One region of the Promicromonospora noduliphila genome, then DNA from elsewhere that is predicted to be linked to it. Evidence: riboswitches for the same ligand, from Rfam matches in the RefSeq annotation. Region 1 holds a riboswitch; each other region holds the start of a gene.
What was found. A riboswitch is a leader RNA that binds a small molecule or an ion and turns the genes downstream of it on or off. The one in region 1 is predicted to bind thiamine pyrophosphate.
Positions count from the first base shown of each region.

Region 2: another riboswitch for thiamine pyrophosphate. It lies ahead of AC0QU1_RS14980 (TenA family protein); the one in region 1 lies ahead of thiM (hydroxyethylthiazole kinase).
Region 3: another riboswitch for thiamine pyrophosphate. It lies ahead of AC0QU1_RS25055 (thiamine ABC transporter substrate-binding protein); the one in region 1 lies ahead of thiM (hydroxyethylthiazole kinase).

Region 1 covers NZ_CM167806.1:3,751,797-3,756,037, forward strand. Annotated here, with positions in the region: gene AC0QU1_RS16475 (aldo/keto reductase) at 1-736, opposite strand, end outside; gene AC0QU1_RS16480 (TetR/AcrR family transcriptional regulator) at 856-1,458, shown strand; TPP riboswitch at 1,510-1,607, shown strand; gene thiM (hydroxyethylthiazole kinase) at 1,597-2,508, shown strand; gene thiE (thiamine phosphate synthase) at 2,505-3,224, shown strand; gene thiD (bifunctional hydroxymethylpyrimidine kinase/phosphomethylpyrimidine kinase) at 3,221-4,201, shown strand.
Region 2 covers NZ_CM167806.1:3,403,611-3,407,851, forward strand. Annotated here, with positions in the region: gene AC0QU1_RS14970 (methyltransferase domain-containing protein) at 1-242, shown strand, start outside; gene AC0QU1_RS14975 (SRPBCC family protein) at 393-824, opposite strand; gene AC0QU1_RS14980 (TenA family protein) at 915-1,682, opposite strand; TPP riboswitch at 1,674-1,766, opposite strand; gene AC0QU1_RS14985 (LLM class F420-dependent oxidoreductase) at 1,963-2,742, shown strand; gene AC0QU1_RS14990 (glucose 1-dehydrogenase) at 2,815-3,861, opposite strand; gene AC0QU1_RS14995 (glycoside hydrolase family 15 protein) at 3,861-4,241, opposite strand, start outside.
Region 3 covers NZ_CM167806.1:5,739,937-5,744,177, forward strand. Annotated here, with positions in the region: gene AC0QU1_RS25050 (ABC transporter permease) at 1-603, opposite strand, end outside; gene AC0QU1_RS25055 (thiamine ABC transporter substrate-binding protein) at 579-1,664, opposite strand; TPP riboswitch at 1,660-1,765, opposite strand; gene AC0QU1_RS25060 (DUF4235 domain-containing protein) at 1,803-2,081, shown strand; gene moaC (cyclic pyranopterin monophosphate synthase MoaC) at 2,237-2,707, shown strand; gene AC0QU1_RS25070 (MoaD/ThiS family protein) at 2,704-2,943, shown strand; gene AC0QU1_RS25075 (MogA/MoaB family molybdenum cofactor biosynthesis protein) at 3,019-3,516, opposite strand; gene AC0QU1_RS25080 (sulfite exporter TauE/SafE family protein) at 3,513-4,241, opposite strand, start outside.

The DNA.
Region 1 (4,241 bases):
GCTCGACCACGTCGAGGCGGCGCTCGTCGCGCAGGTGCTCGAAGCCGTACCGCGCCCGGTGGGTGTCGGCGTCCTGGCCCTTGCGGTACCGGCCCGTGAGCAGCCCGCCGGCCAGCGGGCTCCACACCAGGGCGCCCATGCCGTACTGCTGGACGGCCGGCAGCACGTCGCGCTCGATCCCGCGGTTCAGGATCGAGTACGGGGGCTGCTCGGTACGGAAGCGCTCCAGACCGCGCCGCTCGGCGACCCACTGCGCCTGGACGATGTCGACGGCGGGCGTCGAGGACGATCCGATGGCCCGCACCTTGCCCGAGTTGATCAGGTAGGTCAGGGCGGCGAGCGTGTCCTCGACGTCCGTGTCCGGGTCGGGCCGGTGGACCTGGTACAGGTCGATGTAGTCGGTGCCCAGGCGGCGCAGCGAGTTCTCGACCTCCGCGATGATCCAGCGGCGGGAGTTCCCGCGCCGGTTGGGGTCGTCGCCCATGGGCAGGTTGACCTTGGTGGCCAGCACGACATCGTCGCGCCGCCCCTTGAGCGCCTTGCCCACGATCTCCTCGGACTCACCGTGCGAGTAGGCGTCGGCCGTGTCGATGAAGTTGATGCCCGCGTCGAGGGCCTTGTGGATGATCTTGATCGATTCCTCGTGGTCGGGGTTGCCGATCGCGCCGAACATCATCGCGCCCAGCGCGTAGGGGCTGACCCTGATCCCGGTCCTACCGAGTGTGCGGTACTGCATGGCTCCTCCTGGGGTCGAGGTCTGGTCGGCGCCCGCGCTATGCCGTACTCTGGAACTAAGCGGAACGCTCTTCCAGAACTATATGGAAAGCCGTTCCGGATAGCAAGGGATGGAGTGACGTGACCCAGAACACAGCGCAGCGCCCGCTGCGCGCCGACGCGCAGCGCAACATCGACGCGCTGCTCGACGCCGCGAAGGCCACCTTCGGCACGTCGGGCGTCGACGCTCCCGCGAAGGAGATCGCCGACCTGGCCGGCGTCGGCGTCGGCACCCTGTACCGGCACTTCCCCAAGCGCTCCGACCTGGTCAAGGCCGTGTTCCAGAACGAGGTGGACGCCTGCGCCGACGCAGCCCCCGTCCTGGCGGGGAAGCACGAGCCGGTGGTGGCCCTGGAGAAGTGGCTGCAGCGGTACACCGAGTTCCTCGTCACCAAGCGCGGGCTCGCCTCGGCCCTGCACTCGGGCGACCCGGCGTTCGACGCCCTGCCGGGCTACTTCATCGGGCGGCTCGGCCCCGCCGTCGGTGCGCTGCTCGACGCGGCGGTCGACGCCGGTGAGATCCGCGCCGTCGCCAGCCCCAAGGACCTCCTGTACGCCGTGTCCAAGCTGTCCCTGCCCATGGACGACGAGGAGCCGGAGCACGGCCGGCGCATGGTCGACCTGCTCGTGGACGGGCTGCAGTGCGGGGCGGAGCCGGCCCAGCCCGGCCCACGAGGAGCCTGACGGCCGCCCGGAGACGGTTTCGAACACCGCCGCCGTCGGCCTATGGTGGTGCCCATTGGCGCGGGGCGCCGGGCGATGGCCCGGCTGAGACGTACCCGTGGAACCTGATCTAGGTAGTGCTAGCGAAGGGAACGCCTCATGGGTTCAGCCTTGCCCGACGCCGTCGCGTCGGTCGTCACAGCGGTGCGCAGCACCTCACCCCTTGTGCACTGCGTGACCAACGTCGTGGTCACCAACTTCACCGCGAACCTGCTGCTCGCGGCGGGTGCGGCGCCCGCCATGGTCGCCGACCCCGAGGAGGCGCCCGTCATGGCGGGCGCAGCGGGCGGCCTCCTGATCAACCTCGGCACGGTCGAGGGCGGCCAGGCCGACGGCATGCGGGCCGCCGTCGACGGCGCCACCGCGGCGGGCGTGCCGTGGGTGCTCGACCCGGTAGCCATCGGCGCGCTACCGCTGCGCACCCGGCTCGCCGCCGAGCTCCTGGCGCGCGGCCCCGCCGTCGTGCGCGGCAACGCCTCCGAGATCCAGGCCCTCGCCGGCGGCGCCGGCGGCCGCGGCGTGGACTCCCTCGACACGCCGGACGGCGTACGGGGCGTCGCGCTCGGCCTCGCCCGGTCGTCCGGCGCGGTGATCGCCGTCAGCGGCGCGACCGACCTGGTGACCGACGGCGAACGGGTGGTCCGCGTCCAGGCGGGCACGTCGCTGATGACGCGGGTCACCGGGGTCGGCTGCGCGCTCGGCGCCCTGGTGGCGGCCTGTGCGGCCGTGACCGAGGACCGCCTGCTCGCCGCCACCGCCGCGACGGCGTGGCTCTGCGTCGCCGCCGACCTCACGAACTCGCCCGCGCCGGGCAGCTTCGCCGTGGAGCTGATCGACCGGGTCTTCGACGTCGACCCGGACGCGGTGGGGTACGGCGGTGGTGTCACCGTCGAGTCGGCCGCTGGCGAGGGCGCCGGGACTGCCGGGCTTGCCGCTGGCGAGGTCTCGGACAGGGCCGCTGCCGAGGTGGCCGGCGACGGCGCGCACGAGTCCGCGCGGGCCGACGCATGAACGCCCGGCCCCGCCTCGACCCGTCCGTCTACCTCGTCACCGACACCGCGCAGTGCGGCGGCCCGGCGGGCGTCGTCGCGACCGTCGACGCCGCGGTCGCCGGCGGCGTGACCGCCGTCCAGCTCCGCGACCCGGGGGCGACCACACGCGAGCTGGTGGACCTCGGGCACGCCCTGGTCACCCTGCTGCGCCCGCTCGGGGTGCCGCTCGTCGTCAACGACCGGGTGGACGTGGCGCTCGTCATCGACGCCGACGGCGCCCACGTGGGCCAGAACGACCTGGACCCCGTCTCCGCGCGGCGGCTGCTCGGCCCGGGACGGCACCTCGGGCTCAGCGTGAGCACGCCCGAGGAGGCGCGCGCGACGGCCGACCTCCCGCCGGGCACGGTCGACCTGCTCGGCGTCGGGCCGGTGCGGCCCACCCTGTCCAAGACCGACGCGCGCCCGGCGATCGGCTTCGCGCGGCTCGCCGTCGTCGCGGCTGCGACGCCCCTGCCGTGCGTGGCGATCGGCGGGCTGCGCGCCGCCGACGTCCCGGCCGTGCACGACGCCGGCGCGGTCGGCAGCGCCGTCGTCTCCGCGGTGTGCGGCAGGCCGGACCCGGCGGCGTCCGCGCGGGAGATCGCACGTGCCTGGGACGCGGTACGGGCGGGCGGCCGCACGCGTGGTGACCACGCCGGTATGCGGTCCGGCGTGACGGCAGGACCGGCCTCGTGAGCGGTGTCCGCCCGAGCGGCCACCCGGTAGTCGCGCTGACGATCGCCGGCTCGGACCCGTCCGGCGGTGCGGGCATCCAGGCCGACCTGAAGACCTTCGCCGCGCTCGGCGGCTACGGGTGCGCGGTGCTCACCGGCCTGACCGCGCAGTCGACGACCGGCGTGACGCGCGTGCTGCCGGTGCCCGCCGACATGGTGACCGCGCAGCTCGAGACGCTGTTCGCCGACGTCGCGGTGGACGCCGTGAAGATCGGCATGACGACGGACGCCGAGATCGCCCGCGCGATAGCGGCCGCCCTGCGCGAGCTGCGGTCCGCCGGGCGCGCGCCGTTCGTGGTGCTGGACCCGGTGATGGTCGCGACCTCGGGCGACCGTCTCCTCGCGCCCGACGCCGAGGCGGTGCTGCGCGACGAGCTGGTGCCGCTGGCCGACCTCGTCACGCCGAACCTGCCCGAGGCCGCCGTCCTGCTCGGCACGGAGCTTGCACGGGACGACGGCGAGGCGGCCGACCAGGCCCGCGCGCTGCGGTCCCTCGGTGCGCGGTTCGTGCTGGTCAAGGGCGGGCACCTGGGGTCGGCCGAGTCGGTCGACCACCTCGCGGGCCCGGGCCTCGGGCCGGAACCCGGCGCGGTCACCGGTGCGCGAGCCGGGACGGCCACCGGTACGACTGCCGGGCCGGAACTCCGGTCGGTCACGGGCACGGCCATGGTGCCGGACGGCGTCGTCGCCCTGGCCGCCCCTCGGATTCCCACCCGGAACACCCACGGCACCGGCTGCACGCTCAGCTCGGCGTGCGCCGTCCTGCGGCCCCTGCACGACGGGTGGGAACCCGCCGTCCGCGCCGCCAAGGACTACCTGACCGAGACGCTCCGCGCGGCGGACGCCCTGGTGATCGGCGGCACCGGCACAGCAGGCGGCCCGTGGCACGGCCACGGGCCCGTCGACCACGGCTTCGCCGCCCGCTCGGTACGCCGCTGAGGCACCCCGCGCTGAGCGACTCCCTTTCGAGACCGAGGAT
Region 2 (4,241 bases), 350 kb from region 1:
GGACGGTGGACGCCTGGGAGACCACCTACACGCACCTGCTGCACGGCCCGGACCCGGTGCTGCGCTGGATCGCGGCCACGGGTGCCCAGCCCACGCTCCAGGCGCTGGAGGCCAAGGATCCCGCGCTGCGCGCGCGGTTCGAGGAGGAGCTCGGGGCGGCGCTGCGCGCGGCCTACCCCGAGCGCCCGTACGGCACGCCGCTGGCGTTCCGCCGGGTGTTCGCGGTGGCGACGCGGGCCTGAGCCCGCCTGCGTGCCCGGCCCGCCTGCACGCCCGGCCCGCCTGCACGCCCGGCCCGCCTGCACGCCCGGCCCGCCCAAGCCCGGCCCGCCTTGGCCGACGACGGCGTGGTCCCGGCCGGCCGGACTACGGACGCCGGAACCGTCGCCGCCTCAGCCCCGCTGTGTCACGCGAGCCCTCAACCCGGCGAGCTCGGTGTCGACGTACCGCCGCGTGCGGCCCATCAGCAGCCGGCCCAGCAGCCACGCCAGGCCGCCGGTCTGCGTGATCGCGAGCGTGACCCGGCTGCGGCCGTCCGGCAGCGGCTCGACGAGGTGCTCCGCCTGCGTGGTGATGCCGGGCGTCTCGCTGATCCAGGCGAAGTGCCGCGGCGGGTCCCACTCGTCGACCAGCCAGACCGCCAGCGGCAGCCTCGGCTGCTCGATCCGCACCTGCGTGCCGACGTCCGGCGGGTTGGGCCCGTCAATGATCTCCACCGACGTCATGGACGACGTCCAGTCGGGCATGTGCTCGACGTCGGACAGGACCGCCCATACCGCTTCGGGCGCGGCGTCGATCTCGGCGGAGGTGCTGTAGTTCGGCATCGGTGCTCCTGTCCTCGGGGTCGCCGCCGTCGGCCGGCGTCACCCATAGTCTCGACCCTGGGGCGCCCGTGGGAACCCGACCGACACGCGTCAGGCGCGCGGCGGCGTCGGCCAGGCCGGGCGGGTGAGGCCCTGCTCGAAGAAGAGGTACTCGTGCACCGACGAGATCTCGAACGCGCGCAGCATCCGCGCCCGCTCCTCTGGCGAGACCCAGCGCGCCGCGTCGTCGGCCAGGAGCTTGGCCTGGCGGGTCGACTCCTGGAAGCCCGCGTCGCCGTACGTGCCGATCCACGCGGCGTACGGATGGTCCGCCAGGCCGCCGGGCCGGCGTCCGGCCAGGTCCACGAGCACGTTCCCGATGTGCGCGTACAGCCAGAAGCAGGGCAGCAGCGCCGCGACCGTCTCCGCGTAGCTGCCCGACGCCGCGGCGTGCAGGTGGCCCGTGTACGCCGCCGTGACCGGCGACGGCTCGACGGCGGCGACGTCGTGCGGGTCGAGCCCGGCGTGCGCGCCCAGCCAGTCGCGGTGCAGCGCCGTCTCCACCTCCAGCGCCGTGACGGACGAGCGCGCGAGAAAACCCTGCGTGGCCGCGTCGGGCGCGGCCTGTGCCGCGCGGGCCAGGACCCGGGAGTACTCGCGCAGGTAGGCGGCGTCCTGGCCGAGGTAGAACGCGAAGGACTCGGCGGGCAGCGAGCCGTCGGCGAGCGCCCGGACGAACGGCATGCGCTCCACCGCCTCGCGCCAGGGGGCGATGTGTTCCCATGCCTCGGTTGTGAAGGGGCGGGGTGGGGCGCCGTCGGCGGGCGGGGCGCCGTCGGCGGGCGCGGTGGAGGTGGAAATGGGGACAGCAGAAGTCACGGTGGACATCCCTTCGCCAGCATGATCTGGATCAGGTTCGACGGGTGTGGTCTCAGCCCGGACAGGGCACCCCGTGTCACGTGCCGCCGAGGCTACCAGGCCGGGCCGCGGCGTCGGGCCGCCGTGTGTCGCGCCGTACGTCGTGTGTCGCGCCGTACGTCGTGTGCGTGACGACGTCGTGCGCGTGGCGACGTCGGTGCGCGTGGCGACGTCGGGACGTCGTGGCCCAGCGCCGTGGCACGACGGCGTGGAGCGCGGGCGTGGGTCGTAGGCTGCAAATATGACAGAGCGCCCGATTCGCATCGGTATCCAGATCCAGCCCGAGCACGCCGAGTACCGCGCCATCCGGGACGCGGTGCTCCGCGCCGAGGATGCCGGCGCGGACATCGTCTTCAACTGGGACCACTTCTTCCCGCTGCACGGCGATCTCGACGGCAAGCACTTCGAGTCCTGGACCATGCTCGGCGCCTGGGCCGAGCAGACCGAGCGTGTCGAGATCGGCACGCTGGTGACGGGCATCGGGTACCGCAACCCCGACCTGCTGGCCGACATGGCGCGAACCGTCGACCACATGTCCGGCGGGCGCCTCATCCTCGGCCTGGGCGCCGGCTGGTTCCGGCGCGACTACGACCGGTTCGGCTACGAGTTCGGCACCGCGGGGTCGCGCATCGCGAGCCTGGCCGACGCCGTGCCGCGCATCAAGGCCCGTCTCGCGGCGGGCAACCCGGCGCCCACACGCGAGATCCCGCTCTTGATCGGTGGCGGCGGGGTGCGCAAGACCCTGCGGATCGTGGCGGAGCACGCCGACATCTGGCACTCGTTCGGCGGCGCGTCGACCCTCACCAGGAAGTCCGCGATCCTCGACGAGCACGGCGCCGCCGTCGGCCGGGACACCGCCGCGCTGGTGGAGCGTTCGGCCGAGGCGAGCGGACCGCCCGCCGCGACGGGCGACGCCCTCGTGGCCGCCGGCGCCACGCTGTTCACGGTGGAGGTGAGCGGACCGGACTACGACCTGTCCACCGCGAAGGACTGGATCGCCTGGCGGGACGCCCGGGGCTGAGGCACCGACGGCCCGGCCCGCGGCCCGACGTCTGGTGTCCCGGGCCCGGCTTGTTCCGGGCCGGGCCTGTCCTCAGAGCTCCAGGACGGTCCTGATCCCGCCGGAGTCGCTCGCGAACGCCTCCACGGCGTCGTCGAGCGGCACCCGGCGGGTCACCAGGCGACCCAGCCAGCCGACGTCGGCCCGGGCCAGGATCTCCGCGGCGGAGCGGTAGTGCGCCAGGTTGGCGTTCACCGAGCCGATCACGGCGTCGTTCTCCAGCACGATCTCGCGGTTCAGCGCCCCGGCGTCGAACGAGATCCGGCGTCCGGCCGACGTGACGCCGGTCAGGCACGTGACGCCGTAGCTCCCGGTCGCGGACAGCGCGTCGAGCACGACCTGGCTCGCGCCGGTCGCCTCGATCACCACGTCCGGCTCGACGGCGCGGGCGACGTCGACGACGGGCCGCGTGTGGTACTCGGCCCCGAGCTCCGCGACGAGCTCGGGCTTCGGCCCGTCGGCGACCCGGTCCAGGACGTGCACCTGAAGGCCGCGCTGCACGCCGATCAGCGCGGCCAGCAGGCCGATCGGACCGGCCCCGGTCACCAGCGCCGTCCGCGGCTCGAACCAGGCCCGCCGTCCGACCAGCTCGACCTGCTCCCAGGCCTTGGCGACGACGGTGGCCGGCTCGAGCAGCACGCCCACCTCGGCGAGGGCCAGGTCGAGGCGGACGGCGTACTCGGTCTCGACGGTCCACCGCTCGGCGGCGAACCCGTCGATCGCCTTGATCCCGCGCTCCGTGTAGCGACCGTTGCGGCACATGTCGAACTGCCCGCGCGCGCAGGCCCCGCACGGTTCGGGGTCGGGGCGGCGCACGACGCCGACCACGAGGTCCCCCGGCACGAAGCCCGCGTCCTCCGGCGCCGAGCGCACGCGCCCGAGCGACTCGTGCCCCAGGACCAGCCGCTCGCGCCCCGGCGGGGCCCAGCCGTACTCACCGGCGGCGATCTCCCGGTCGGTGCCGCAGACGCCGACGGCCAGGCCGTCCACCAGGAGCTCGCCCGCCCCGGCAACGGGTTCCTCGACGTCGGTGACGGCGAGGGTGCCCGGGCTCCGCGGGACCACCGTGAGCGCGCGCATCAGGCGACCTCCTCCGTGGTGGACCGCACGGCGACCTGCTCGGCCACGTCCGTCTCCCCGTCGTGGGTGATCCCCTGCCCGAGGCGCAGCGCGCTGTTGACCAGGCCCAGGTGGCTGAACGCCTGCGGCGTGTTGCCGAGCTGGCGTCCCGTGTGCACGTCGTACTCCTCGCTCAGCAGCCCCAGGTCGCTGCGCAGCGCGAGCAGCCGCTCGAACAGCGCGACGGCCTCGTCCCTGCGCCCGACCCCGTGCAGCGCGTCGACCAGCCAGAAGCTGCAGACCAGGAACGTCGCCTGCCCGCCGGGCAGGCCGTCCACCCGGTCGTCCGCGTCGGTGTTGTAGCGCAGCAGCAGCCCGTCGCGGCCCAGCTCACGCTGCAC
Region 3 (4,241 bases), 2.0 Mb from region 1:
GACGGCGGGCGCGAGGGACGGCAGCGTCACGGTCCGAAAGACCCGCGCGGGGCCGGCACCGAGCGATGCGGCGGCCTCCTCGGCCCGCGGGTCGAGCCGCTCCCACAGCCCGCCGACGGTCCGCACCACCACCGCCACGTTGAAGAACACCAGCGCGACGACGATCCCGGCCAGCGACTCCTCCAGCCCCAGGAACCCGAGGGTGCCGCCCGGCGCGAACAGCGCACGGAACGCGACGCCCACCACCACGGCGGGCAGCACGAACGGCACCGTCACGAGCCCGCGCACCAGGCCGCGCCCCGGGAACGACCGCCGGTACAGCAGGTGCGCGAGCGGCAGGCCGAGCAGCACCGAGAAGGCCGTGCCCAGGGCCGCCTGGGTCAGGGTGAGCCCGACGAGCCGCCACGTGCGCGGCCGGGACAGCACCTCGGTGAACCCGGTGAGGTCGAGCACGCCGTCAGGCACGAAGCCGCGGACCACGAGCGCGGCCACCGGCCACGCGAAGAAAACGGTGAGGAAGGCGAGGGGGACGGCGACCGCCGCCCCCCAGAGCAGCGGCGCCGGCCGCAGCCCGCCCCTCAGCCGACCACCGTTGCGGTCCACCGCTCGATCCACTCGTCCCGGTGCTCGCTCACGTCGGCCGGGTCCACCTCGAACGGCGCCTCGGCCTGGGGCGCGAACTTCTGCCAGTCCCCGGGCAGCGGCACAGAGGAGTCGGCCGGGTACATGTACATCGACTCCGGCAGCGCGGCCTGGACGTCCTGGGTGAGCAGGAAGTCCACCAGCTCCTTGGCGCCCTCGGGGTTATCCGTCCCGGCCAGGACGCCCGCGTACTCGACCTGCCGGAAGCAGGTCTCCAGCAGGGCGCTCGTGGTGGACTCCGAGCCGTCCTCGCTCACCGTGAACGCGGGCGACGTCGCGTACGACAGCGCGAGCGGCCGCTCGCCGCCCTCCCCGGCGCCCGAGAAGTCCACGTAGTACGCGTCCTCCCAGGAGTCGGCCACCTTGACGCCGTTGTCCACGAGCGAGGCCCAGTAGTCCTCGAACCCGTCCTCGCCGAACGCCCCGATCGTCGCCAGCAGGAACGCGAGCCCCGGGGACGACGTCGCCGGGTTGGTCACCACGAGCAGGTCCCGGTACCGCGGGTCGGCCAGGTCCTCCAGCGTCGTCGGCACCTCGAGGCCGGCCTGGTCGAACCACGCCTCGTCCGCGTTGACGCAGACGTCGCCCTGGTCGACCGGGGTCAGCGCCCCGCCGACCTGCTCGGCGCCCTCGGGGAGGTTCTCGGGCGTGTACTCCTCGACCACCCCGGCGTCGAGCGCGCGCGAGGCGAACGTGTTGTCGATGCCGAACACGGCGTCCCCGAGCGGGGCGTCCTTGGTCAGCACGAGCTGGTTGACCAGGGCCCCGGCGTCACCCGCCGCACTGACCTCGACGGTCAGGCCGGACCGCTCCTCGAAGCGGTCGACCAGCTTCTCGTCGAGCGCCCAGGAGTCATGGGTCACCAGCGTCACCGTGCCCGACGCCGACGGGTCGTCCCCGCCGGTCCCGGCACCGCCGTCCGGCCCGGCGGAACACCCGGTGAGCAGCAGCGCCGCCGAGAGCGCTCCGGTGACGGCTCCCGCATGAACGGTGCCGCGGTGGGTACCACAAAGACGCAACATCGTGCCTCCGACTTCCTCCGCCGGTGTGACCCGGATCAGGTTCAAGGGTCTGCGGTTCTCCGCACTCTCAGCGCCGTCGGGGCGCTCCCCTGTCGTTTCCATGCAGCCTAGTCGGCCGTCGGGGGCTACGGTGTGGAGGTGGCCCAGACTGAGACGGAACAGACACTCGCCGAGAAGGTCGGCACTCTTGCCCTGACGCTCGCGGCCGGCTGGGTCGCGCAGAAGGCGGTCAGCATGATCTGGAAGGGCGTCACCGGCAAGGACGCCCCGAGCAAGGCGGACGACCCGGAGCTCGACCTGGTGCAGGCGACCGTGTTCGCGGCGGTCGCCGCGGGCACCGCCGTCTTCGCCAAGCGGCTGGCCGCCAAGGGCGCGCACAAGGCGGCCATGCGGTTCTCGGGGCGCGTCGCCCGCTGAGGCCCGTCCGCCCGGCAGCGTCGCCGGGACCGGGGCTGCCGGGATCCCGGCTGCCGGGATCGCGGCCGACGGCCGCCGCGAGATCTCGCAGGCCGTGGTCCCACCATCGCAGCGCGACGACGGCCCCCTGACCACGAGCGCATAGGCTGAGGCCCGTGAGCTTCACGCACCTCGACGACCGCGGCCAGGCCCGCATGGTCGACGTCACCGCCAAGCAGCCGACCGTCCGCTCCGCGACGGCGTCGGGCACGGTCCGCTGCTCCTCCGCCGTCGTGCAGGCGCTGCGCGACGGCGCGGTGCCCAAGGGCGACGTGCTTGCGGTGGCGCGCATCGCGGGTATCGCCGCGGCCAAGAAGACGCCGGAGCTCCTGCCGCTGGCCCACGTGATCGGCGTGCACGGCGCGGCGGTGGACCTCGAGGTGACCGACGACGGCGTCGCCGTCACCGCGACCGTCCGCACCGCCGACCGCACGGGCGTCGAGATGGAGGCCCTCACGGCGGTGGCCGTCGCGGGCCTCGCCGTCGTCGACATGGTCAAGGGCCTGGACAAGTCCGTCTCGCTCGCCGACGTGCGGCTGGAGCGCAAGACCGGCGGCAAGTCGGGCGACTGGGTGCGCGCGGAATGATCACGGTCCGCTACTTCGCGGGCGCGCGGGAGGCCGCCGGGCGCGCCACAGAACAGCTCAGCGGCCCGACGTCGGTCGCGGGCCTCCGCAGCACCCTCACCGCGGCCCACCCGGCCCTGGGCGCCGTGCTGCCGAAGTGCGCGCTGCTGGTCGCGGGCGCCCGGGCGACGTCGGACGAGGCGGCAGTGCCCGACGGGGTCACGGTCGACGTGCTCCCGCCGTTCGCGGGCGGCTAGCTTTCCCTGGTTGTGGGCGTAGTTCTCGCGCCCACAACCCATGTCGCCGCAGCGGCCGCGACCACGCCGAAGAAGTCAGTGGTCCCCGCCGTCGAGCTGTGACCGCACGTGCGGCCAGAGCGTCAGCACCACCTCGATCCCGTCCCGTACACCGCCGGACGACCCGGGCAGGTTCACGACGAACGCGCGCGTGCCGTCGGCGGCGCTGGCCACGCCGGCCAGCCCCCTGGACATCGCCGCGGTGGGCACCCCGGCGGCAATGCCCCGCTGCCGGACGGCCTCGGCGACCCCGGGGACCTCGTAGTCGAGCACCTCGCGCGTACCCTCCGGCGTGAGGTCGCGCGGCGTGATCCCCGTGCCGCCCGTGGTGAGGACCAGCCGCGCGCCGTCGTCCAGCGCGGTGCGCAGCACGTCACGAACGGGCCCGACGCCGTCGGGCACCAGGTGCGTGACCACCTCCGTGAGGCCGGCCTGCTGCAGGAGCCACACCGCCGTCGGACCGGACCGGTCCTCGGCCTCGCCACGTGCGCAGCGGTCGGAGACGGTGATCACGGCTACCCGGTCGGACGTCATGCCGACACGCTATCGGCCTCCGGCTCCTGCGGCTTCGGCGCCGCCTCGACCTCGGCCTTGGCCTCGGCGGCCTCAGCGGCCTTGTTCCGGCGGTGCGCCAGCACGGACCAGACGACGGCGGCCGCCCAGCCGACCCAGATCACCGCGTACACCGCAACGGCCACACCCTCGGGGGCGGCGATCCAGTCGCTGTTGAGCAGCGTGCGGGTGTTGGTGAGCACGATGACACCGCCCACGAGCGAGCCCAGGACGCGCGCCGGCACGAGCCGCACCAGCCAGGCGGCGATCGGCGCGGCGATCAGGCCACCGATGAGCAGGGCCAGCACCCAGGTGAGGTCGATGCCCTCGCCGCTGAGGCCCACGAAGAAGCCGACGCTTGCCGCGATCGCCACGAAGAACTCGCTGGTGTCGATCGAGCCGATCACCTTGCGCGGCTCCATGCGGCCGCTGGCCAGGATCGCGGGCGTGCCGACGGGGCCCCAGCCGCCGCCACCCGTGGCGTCCATGAAGCCGGCCACCAGGCCGAGCGGTGTCAGGAAGCGACGGCGGAGCGGCTTCTCCGAGCGGGTCGGCAGGCCCTGCACCGTGAACCGGAGCAGCACGTAGAGGCCGAGACCGAGCAGGATCAGCGACATCACCGGCGCGGCGACCTCGGTCGAGAGCGACGACAGGAACGTGGCGCCGGCGAACGCGCCGATCGCACCGGGGATGCCGATGCGGGCCAC